One region of the Stenotrophomonas sp. YJH_SMC_82 genome, then DNA from elsewhere that is predicted to be linked to it. Evidence: predicted binding sites of a transcription regulator. Region 1 holds the regulator's gene; each other region holds the start of a gene.
What was found. Region 1 encodes FliA, which starts transcription of late flagellar genes. Its sites were predicted from a motif close to TAAAGTTTNNCNNNCNNNGGCCGATAA; they were not measured.
Positions count from the first base shown of each region.

Region 2: a site for FliA is predicted at 987-1,013, ahead of AC5P53_RS15265 (methyl-accepting chemotaxis protein). Genes of this name have one in related genera too.
Region 3: a site for FliA is predicted at 1,282-1,308, ahead of AC5P53_RS11230 (methyl-accepting chemotaxis protein). Genes of this name have one in related genera too.
Region 4: a site for FliA is predicted at 1,187-1,213, ahead of AC5P53_RS20475 (chemotaxis protein CheW). Genes of this name have one in related genera too.

Region 1 covers NZ_JCAFSE010000007.1:27,411-29,607, reverse strand. Annotated here, with positions in the region: gene AC5P53_RS20000 (protein phosphatase CheZ) at 1-59, opposite strand, end outside; gene cheY (chemotaxis response regulator CheY) at 59-451, opposite strand; gene AC5P53_RS19990 (RNA polymerase sigma factor FliA) at 509-1,255, opposite strand; gene AC5P53_RS19985 (MinD/ParA family ATP-binding protein) at 1,252-2,139, opposite strand; gene flhF (flagellar biosynthesis GTPase FlhF) at 2,126-2,197, opposite strand, start outside.
Region 2 covers NZ_JCAFSE010000003.1:551,539-553,735, reverse strand. Annotated here, with positions in the region: gene AC5P53_RS15265 (methyl-accepting chemotaxis protein) at 1-958, opposite strand, end outside; gene hflD (high frequency lysogenization protein HflD) at 1,177-1,791, opposite strand; gene mnmA (tRNA 2-thiouridine(34) synthase MnmA) at 1,788-2,197, opposite strand, start outside.
Region 3 covers NZ_JCAFSE010000002.1:765,577-767,773, reverse strand. Annotated here, with positions in the region: gene AC5P53_RS11235 (barstar family protein) at 1-170, opposite strand, end outside; gene AC5P53_RS11230 (methyl-accepting chemotaxis protein) at 1,340-2,197, shown strand, end outside.
Region 4 covers NZ_JCAFSE010000011.1:780-2,976, reverse strand. Annotated here, with positions in the region: partial or broken gene AC5P53_RS20485 (methyl-accepting chemotaxis protein) at 1-32, opposite strand, end outside; gene AC5P53_RS20480 (hypothetical protein) at 134-517, opposite strand; gene AC5P53_RS20475 (chemotaxis protein CheW) at 653-1,144, opposite strand; gene AC5P53_RS20470 (flagellar brake protein) at 1,328-2,101, opposite strand.

The sequences.
Region 1 (2,197 bases):
GCATCCAGGGCTTCCTGCAGGCGCAGGGCGAGGGCGCTCTTGTCGACCGTGGTATCCATCAGGCGCTGGCCGCCAGGCGTTCGAAGATCTTGCCCAGCTTCTCTTCCAGCGTCTGCGCGGTGAACGGCTTGATGATGTAGCCGTTCACGCCGTTCTGGGCCGCTTCGATGATCTGCTCGCGCTTGGCTTCGGCGGTGACCATCAGCACCGGCAGGGTCTTCAGCTTGGCGTCGGCACGGATCGCCTTGAGCAGTTCGATGCCGGTCATCACCGGCATGTTCCAGTCGGTGACGACGAAATCGAAGGGCTGGCTCTGCAGCAGCGACAGCGCGGCATGCCCGTCCTCGGCTTCGGCGGTGTTGGTGAAGCCCAGATCGCCCAGCAGGTTCTTGACGATTCGACGCATGGTCGAGAAGTCGTCGACGATGAGGATGCGCATGTTCTTGTTCAAAGCAGAGTTCCTTTGTTGTTCATTCCGGGCGGCCGGGGGCAGTCGCCTCGGGGATGTTCATTCTTCCAGGCCGGCGTCGACGGCCTCGAAAATCTTCAGGCGGCCGCGCAGGCGCAGCACGGCCTGGCCATGGATCTGGCAGACCCGCGACTCGCTCACGCCGAGCACCGCGCCGATCTCCTTCAGGTTCAGCTCCTGCTCGTAGTACAGCGAGAGCACCAGCTGTTCGCGCTCGGGCAGGTGGCCGATGGCCTTGCCCAGCTCACGGCCGAACTCGCCGCGCTCCAGCACCTGCTGCGGGGTCGGGCCGCCCTGGGCGACGGTATCCAGTTCGCCCTGGTCTTCGATGCGCGACTCCAGGCTCAGCACCTGGCCACGTGCGGCGTCTTCCATCAGCCTCAGGTACTCGGGCAGCGGCATCTCCATCGCGGCGGCCACTTCGGTGGCGCTGGCGGCACGGCCCGTGCTCTGTTCCAGGCGGCGGATGGTGGCGGCGGCATCACGGGCACGGCGGTGCACCGAGCGCGGCACCCAGTCGCCACGGCGGATCTCGTCGATCATCGAGCCGCGGATGCGGATCGAGGCATAGGTCTCGAACGAGGCGCCCTGGTCGGCGTCGTAGCTGCGCGAGGCTTCGATCAGGCCCATCATGCCGGCCTGGATCAGATCATCGACTTCGACGCTGGCCGGCAGGCGCGCGGCCAGGTGGTGGGCGATGCGTCGCACCAGGTCCGAATGCTGGGCGATGACCTCGTTGGCCGCCGAGCGCTGGACTTCCCTGTACTGGTGGGCTGCGCCTTTCATGCGGCCACCCCACGCTGCTTGAGGATGCGTTCGAGGAAGAACTCGACGCCACCGCGCGGTTCGGTCGGTGCCTGCCAGCGCGCGGTGCGGCGTGCGATCTCGGTGATCGCCAGCGCCGACGGGCTGGATGGATAGGCCTTCACCACCGGCTGCTGGCGCTGCACCGACAGGCGCAGCCAGTCATCCTGCGGCACGCAGCCCAGGTAGTTCAGCGAGACATCGGCGAGGAACTTCTCGCAGACGCGGGTCAGCTTCTCGTACAGCACGCGGCCCTCGTTCGGGTCGCGCACCATGTTGGCCACCACCTGGATGCGGTCCACGCCGCGCTCGCGCGATAGCACCTTGATCAGTGCGTAGGCGTCGGTGATCGAGGCCGGTTCGTCACAGACCACCACCACGGTGTCCTGCGCGGCCTGGCAGAAGGTCAGCACGCCGTCGGTGATGCCGGCGGCGGTATCGACCACCATGATGTCCAGCTCGCGTTCCAGTTCGGAGAACACGTTGACCAGGCCGACATGCTCGGCCGGGGCCAGCTCGGCCATGTGCCGGCGGCCGGAAGCGGCCGGGACCACCAGCACGCCGTTCGGGCCTTCGACGATGACGTCGTCCAGCGAGCAGCGGCCGGCCACCAGGTCGGCCAGCGTAAAGGTGGGGTTCAAGCCCAGGATCACGTCGATGTTGGCCAGGCCCAGGTCGGCGTCCAGCAGCAGCGTGCGCTTGCCCATGCCCGCCAGCGCCACCGCCAGGTTGGCGGACACATTCGTCTTGCCCACGCCGCCCTTGCCGCCGGTCACCGCGATGGTGCGCACAGGGCCGAGCGGCTCGCTGCGGGTGGCCGACAGCGGGAAGGTCTTGGTCAGCTTGGCGTACTCACGCGACGGCATGGTTCAACTCCGGGTTGCAGGGCATATCGGCCGCTCGGCGCAAATCTTCAAGGCGAAG
Region 2 (2,197 bases), on a different contig from region 1:
GGGTGGCGATGTCTTCGAACTGCAGGGCACGCACGGCTTCGGCCACGCTGCCATCGATCGCACGGGCGCACTCGGACACTTCGCGCATGCCGTCGCCCAGCGAGGCGTTGATCTGCGCGACGTTGTCGAGCATCGCTGCTGCTTCCTGGCGGGCTTCGCGGGAGCGGTCCATATCGCGCGAGGCCATGTGCGAAACCGTCTCGCGCACCTTGGCGATGGCGTCCTTGGAGCTGTGCGCCAGCTTGCGGATCTGCTCGTTGAAGGTGGTCGAGCGCTCGGACAGGTTGCGCACTTCGTCGGCGACCACGGCGAAGCCACGACCGGCTTCACCGGCGCGCGCCGCTTCGATGGCCGCGTTCAGCGCCAGAAGGTTGGTCTGGTCGGCGATCGACTTGACGTCTTCCAGCAGCGCGAAGATGCCATCCAGGTGCTGCGCCATCTGGTCGATGTGCTGCACGGTGGTGCTGCTCTGGCCGCTCACCTGTTCCAGCGCTTCCACCAGCTGTTCCATGCGATGGCTGGCGTGCTGGGCGAAACGGGCAACGTCGAGGCCGGCATTGCCTTCATCACCGGCGCGGTCGACGATGCGCGACAGGGCCTGGCTCTGCTGGCGCGACTTGCGGTTCATGGCATCGAAGCTGCCGCCCAGGCTGGAGACGGCCTGGCGGATCAGGTCACGGGCGCGTTCCACTTCGCCACGCGAACCGTCGATCTCGTTGCCGACGAAGTTGCGCAGCTCGGTCAGCAGCTGGTCCTGTTCGCGCAGGACACGGGCGTGCTCGGGGGAACGATGTGCCTGTGCGCGGGTGGTCCACCACGCAAAGCCGAGCCAGCTCAGCGTCATCGTGGTCAGGATCGCCCAGCGCAGGGCGGCCGGCCATTCGAAACCGATGGCGAAGGGGAGCAGCAGGGTCAGAGCCAGGGGGGCGGCCAGACGGATGAAAATGCGTGAGTACATGGACGTTCTCGGGAGGTGCACGGAGGATGTATCGGCCGTACCCCCTTTCTCTTTAACGTCGATGTGCCTCGAAGTGCATTCTGAATGCGCCGGTTTTCCGGCGCCTTGGCGGCCTCGGGGTCAGAGCCCTTTCCGTGCCGGAAAGGGATCCGACCCCTTGGGCAGGCGCAACGGGGTCGGATCCCTTTTCCATGGAAAAGGGCTCTGACCCCACACCCTCAGGCCAGCAGGCGGTCCACGGCCTCGATCATCGCCTTGCGGCTGAACAGGAAGTCCCAGTAGCTGCCGCCCAGCTGGCGCCACAACACCGCCGAACGCACCGCGGCCAGCAGCAGGGCACGGATCTCCGCCACCACGCCGGCCTGGCCCAGGTAGTGCGGGTTGCCCTGCACCATCACCCGCGGTTTCAGGTGGCTGATGGTGTCGGCATACAGGCCGCCCAGGTTGGCCAGTACGTCCGGGTGGCCACTGTCGCCCAGTTCGGTGGCCTGGCGCTGGGCGCGCTCGATGCCCGAGGCGACCTTGTTCACGGTCGCCCCATCCTGCACGAAGCGGCGCTCCAGCTGCAGCACCGACAGGGCCAGCTTGGGCAGCATCGGGTCCTGGCCCTGGCTGCGGAAGTAGTTGTGCAGCAGGCGCAGGCCGGACTTCAGTGCATGACGGTCACCGAACACCGCCTGCGGCGAGGACGCATCCACGCGGAACACGCTGTCCACGGCGGTGCGCACGGCGGCGGCGTCGGAATGGCCGGTATCGGCGATGCGGCGCACCTGCTGCAGGGCCTGGGCAATGCCGGCCAAGGCCAGGACGCGGTCGTCGACAGTGAAACTCATGCAGCGATTACCTCAAAAGGGGAGGGGGTGGTGCGCAGGCGTTGTTCCAGCGGCGCATCGGTGGCGGCGATCACCGCGCCGCCCAGGCACACATCACCGTCATACAGCACCAGCGATTGACCGGGGGTAACGGCACGCTGCGGGCGCGCAAAGGTGACCAGCACGCTGCCATCGTCCAGCACCTGGACCGTACACGGCTCGTCGGGCTGGCGGTAGCGGGTCTGGGCGGTGCATTCGAAGCGCCGTGCCGGCGGTGAGCCGGCGATCCAGTGCGCGGTTTCCGAACGCAGGCGGTCGGACAGCATCCACTTGCTGTCGCGGTCCTGGTCCACGTACAGCACGTTGCTGGCCACATCCTTGCCAACCACGTACCACGGCGCGGCCGGGCGGCCACGCACGCCGCCGA
Region 3 (2,197 bases), on a different contig from region 1:
CGCTCATGGCCGGCCAACACGCCATGGACGCCATGCAGCAGATCATCCAGGGCGTCCAGGCTTGGCCCGAGCTGCCAGTCCTCGCCGGCCATGAACACGCGGTTGATCTCCGCGTACAGGCTGGGGATGTCGTGAATGGCACAGCCTTCGATCTGCAGGATGAGCGTCATATGTCGACTGTAGCGTTGTTCCCTGTGCGTTGGACATGGCTGAGCGCCGGATGCTTTGGGGACCCATGCTGGGGTTTGGCAAACTTCTTTGCTGAGTCAAGTGCTCGGCACTCCCGTCGTGACGCGCGCCGGTTTGCAGGGAAGAAAACGACGTGACCCATCGCCAATAGCAGGGCCATCAGCTGGTAGAGAGTTCGCCCGAAGTCTTCTTCTTCATTGATTGGTGCCATCGGCAGCAGGACCCCCTCGGGCGCGTTCAACTTCCACTGTCAGTGATGACTGGCTGGGTGATGGAAATAGATTCTCCTCCTGTATCATCGGCAATAAAGGTCTGGAAAATTGTTTCTTGGATGGTCAGTAACGTTGTATCTGCGTCTCCGGTGAGGTGGGGGGGAGTTTGATCTGTCCCCGTTGTGAGCAGGGTGAGGTGTTGAAAGCTCAAGTAAAGGAGCGCGGCGTTCAGATATTTGTCTGCGACGAGTGCGATGCCGTGTGGTTCTCCTTCGCTGCTATAGGGGTCTCTCCGTTCAGAGACCTTGAGCGGTATCTTGAGGAAATTTCCGTCGCCCCGTCCTGGGAGTCAATTTCCGTGGACAGGCATGAGTAGAAAGTACGCAGTTTCCATGCACTCCTCGATCGTATTGCCTCAGCGCAGCGCGTGGGTCCGTGCAGCATGGGGTGACCTTCCCGTCTCCTACTTCCAGAGCGACGAGAATCTCAATGACTGCGGTTTTATTGACTTGAAGGTCAATAAGTGGGAGATCAGTGGCAGTCGATTGTAATGGGGTCTGGACCCCTTCATCAGGGTTGAAATACTCAAGGGTCGGGGCCCTGCGATGGCAGATGCCAGATTGCAGCCCTGACGGTAGTCGCGAAGCGGCGCGTTGTTCCTCTGGACAGAAGGGTGCCGGGATCGATGGGCTTCATCCTCCCCCTCCGTGCATCAAGTGACGGTTTCCGCGGTCACGACTCGCGAGCGATGCGTGATGACTGCGATTGATGTGCTCGTACATTGATATGCCCGGCAGGAATAACCACCTCCATTAAGTGTGTCCTTCACACCTGTCTGCATAGTTCCAGAGATTTGGATCGATACAATAATATCGACCCATAAAGTTTCCCCGCGCTGCGCCGCCATCGATCGTACGGCCATGATCAAGGGAATTGAGATGCTCGCCTTACGCAACCTCCGAGTGGGATCCCGGCTGGGTGCCGGGTTTGGATTGCTGCTGCTGTTCATCGTGGCCATCGTTGGCCTGGCGCTGTACGGAAATCACCTGAAGTCCGCCCAGTTCGAGAAAGTGGTGGACGTCAACATGGTGAAGATGCGGCTGTTGAACGACATGCTGGATACCAACAACGCGCTGTTGATGCACCGACGGCTGATGGTGATCAAGCGCGGCGAGGATTTCGACAAGGATTATCAGAAGGCGCAGGAGCTGTCGCAGACCTACGACGGTATCTGGGCCAGGTACATCAGGATTCCGCGCGACGCGACCGGCGATACCCTGGTGGCGAAAATCGACGCGGCACGCAAGGCCACCGACGCCTCCACCCGGCATCTTCACGAGCGCATGAAGGCCGGGGATTTCGACGGCGCGGCCAAGGAACTGCTTGCCGAGCAGGGGCTGGCAACCGCGTGGAACGAAGCGATCTCGACCCTGCTGCGGCATCAGGAGACACTGACCGAGCGCAGCCGCGAGGAATACCGTTCAACTGAATCCTGGACCGGCACGCTGTCGATCGTGTTCGGCGTGTTGAGCCTGGTACTGGGCTCGCTGGCCGCCTGGGCCATCACCCGCAGCCTGACCCGCCCGCTGGAAGGCGCGGTGAAGCTGGCCGACAGCATCGCCAATGGGCGGCTGGACAACAGCATTGACGCCTCCGGCAACGATGAGGTCACGCAGCTGCTCAGGTCGATGCAGCGCATGCAGGCGCAGTTGCAGTCGGTGATGGCGGCGCAGGGCGAGTTGGCCCGCCAGCACGATGCGGGCAGCCTCAGCTATCGCATGGACGAGAGTGCCTTC
Region 4 (2,197 bases), on a different contig from region 1:
GGCATCAGTTTCAGGTTGTTGATCCACGGCATGGGCGTTGCGAGCTCCTAAGGCAGACGCGCCCGGGCATCGGGCCCGGTTGCAGCAGAAACCACGCCAGGACCAGGCCCGGCGTGGTCCGACGAACGGCGGATTACTTGATGTTGGCCAGCTTCAGCCCGGCCGGCGAGCTGACTTCGATTTCCGCACGCGAGGCGTCGCGCTGGATCTTGCCGATCACGCACACGGTCTTGCCTTCCAGGGTTTCCAGCGGGAAGGAGAACTTGCCGCGGTTCTCGCCGGCGATACGCGCCGAGAAGGTGTGGCGCGGGAAGGCGCCGCCCATGTACAGGAAGGTCGGCTGGCCTTCGGAGCCTTCTGCGTAACGGGCCTTTTCGACCTTGCCACAGACCATGCCGTCCTTGCCGACCGAACGCGGCGCCATTTCCGGCGGGATCATGTCGGCCGACTGGGCGAAAGCGGAGGCGGCGGTGGTGGCCAGGACAGCGGCCGAGACGAACGCAAACAGGGACTTCATCGAGGGTATCTCCGGGGATGGTAACGATCGGGCCGGTCCTGCGCGCTCCTGCGCGACCGGCTTCTGTCCCCCTATCGGCACCGCCGAAGGGAACTGAAGGGTTTTGTGACTGGAACGTGAAGCAGTTCCGTTTGCTCAGGCAGCGACGTCTTCGGCGAGGTTGGCCTGGCCCATGTCGGCGCTGTCGAGCAGGGTCTCGATGTCCAGCAGGATCAGCATGCGATCGTCGTGGGTACCGATGCCGGAGATGAAACGGGTGTCGACGGCCGCGCCGAATTCCGGGGTCGGGCGGATCTGCTCGGCCGACAGCGGGATCACGTCGGAGACGCTGTCGACGACGATGCCGACCACGCGGTCTTCCACGTTCAGCACGATCATCACGGTGAAGGCATCGTAGCGGGCGTTGTCCAGGCGCAGCTTCAGGCGCAGGTCGATGACCGGGACGATGGTGCCGCGCAGGTTGATCACGCCCTTGATGTAGTCCGGGGCGTCCGGCACGCGGGTGACGGCGTCGTAGCCGCGGATTTCCTGCACCTTGAGGATGTCCACGCCGTAGTGCTCATCACCAAGGGTGAAGCTGAGGAATTCGCCACCGGCGCTGGCGGCGGAGCTGGTCTTGTCGTTCATCGAGGGGTCCTGGTTCTGCCGGAAGTCCCGGTGTCAGGCTCGATATCGGCCCCGCCGGGGGGGACTTTAGGTGCCGGGCAGTGCCGTGGATGGGGTCAGATCCCTTTTCAGGGAAAAGGGATCTGACCCCGGCACGCGTTCCAGGGTTGCCGGCCGGCGGCCGGCACTACCGGTCGGACGGCCTCAGAGCTCGCCGTTGCGGCGGGCCTTGCGCTGGCGGTCGATGCGGAAGATGTAGCGCTGGATGGCGCTGTCGGCGCCGCGTGGCAGGCATTCAAAGCGCATTCCCACGCGCTTGACCTCGATGCCATTGGGCTGACGCTGCGGCAGCAGGTTGCAGACCACCAGTTCGATATCCAGGTCGGGGCCGTCCGGCAGCGACAGCCGCGCCGGATAGCGCTTCTGCAGACCAAACACCGCGCAGTCATTGGGCACCACCACGGCCAGGCCGCCACCGCTGATGTCCACTACGCGCATCGACAGGGCTTCGGCGCGCGCTTCGCCAGGCGGCAGCAGCAGGTGGGGCGAGTCGGTGACCGGCGTCTCCAGCCGGTACAGCTCGCGGCGCTGCAGGTGCACCAGTTCGTCAGGCAGCGGCGCACGGAAGGCCACATGGCCGTCGTTGTCCACGCGCTGCAGTTCGTGCAGCCGGAACCGTACCAGCACGCGTTCGAGCTGGGCGAAGCACAGCAGGTGATCGGCCTGCTCGGCGGCGCGGTTGGAGGCTTCCTGTGGGCTGCCATCGAGCAGCAGGAAGTCCTCGTCTTCGTCGAGGTCGAGCAGGGCGGTCGGGAAGGAACGGTCGCGGCCGTCGATATGGGCGTTGATCAGCGATCGCTGGTCGATCAGCGAGCGCAGCAGCTGGCGCAGCTGGCGCGGGTTGCGGACCAGGAATCGTTCGTCCGCGGCATCGGCCGCGTGGACATCATGCACTGCAGTGTCGTTGCCGTCGGACATGGAATCTACGGTCAGGGGCGGGCGCCAGCACGCATTGGCGCGAGGCTCGATGGGGATATCGGCTCCTGCACCGGATTATGAAGTGGGATTTGCATC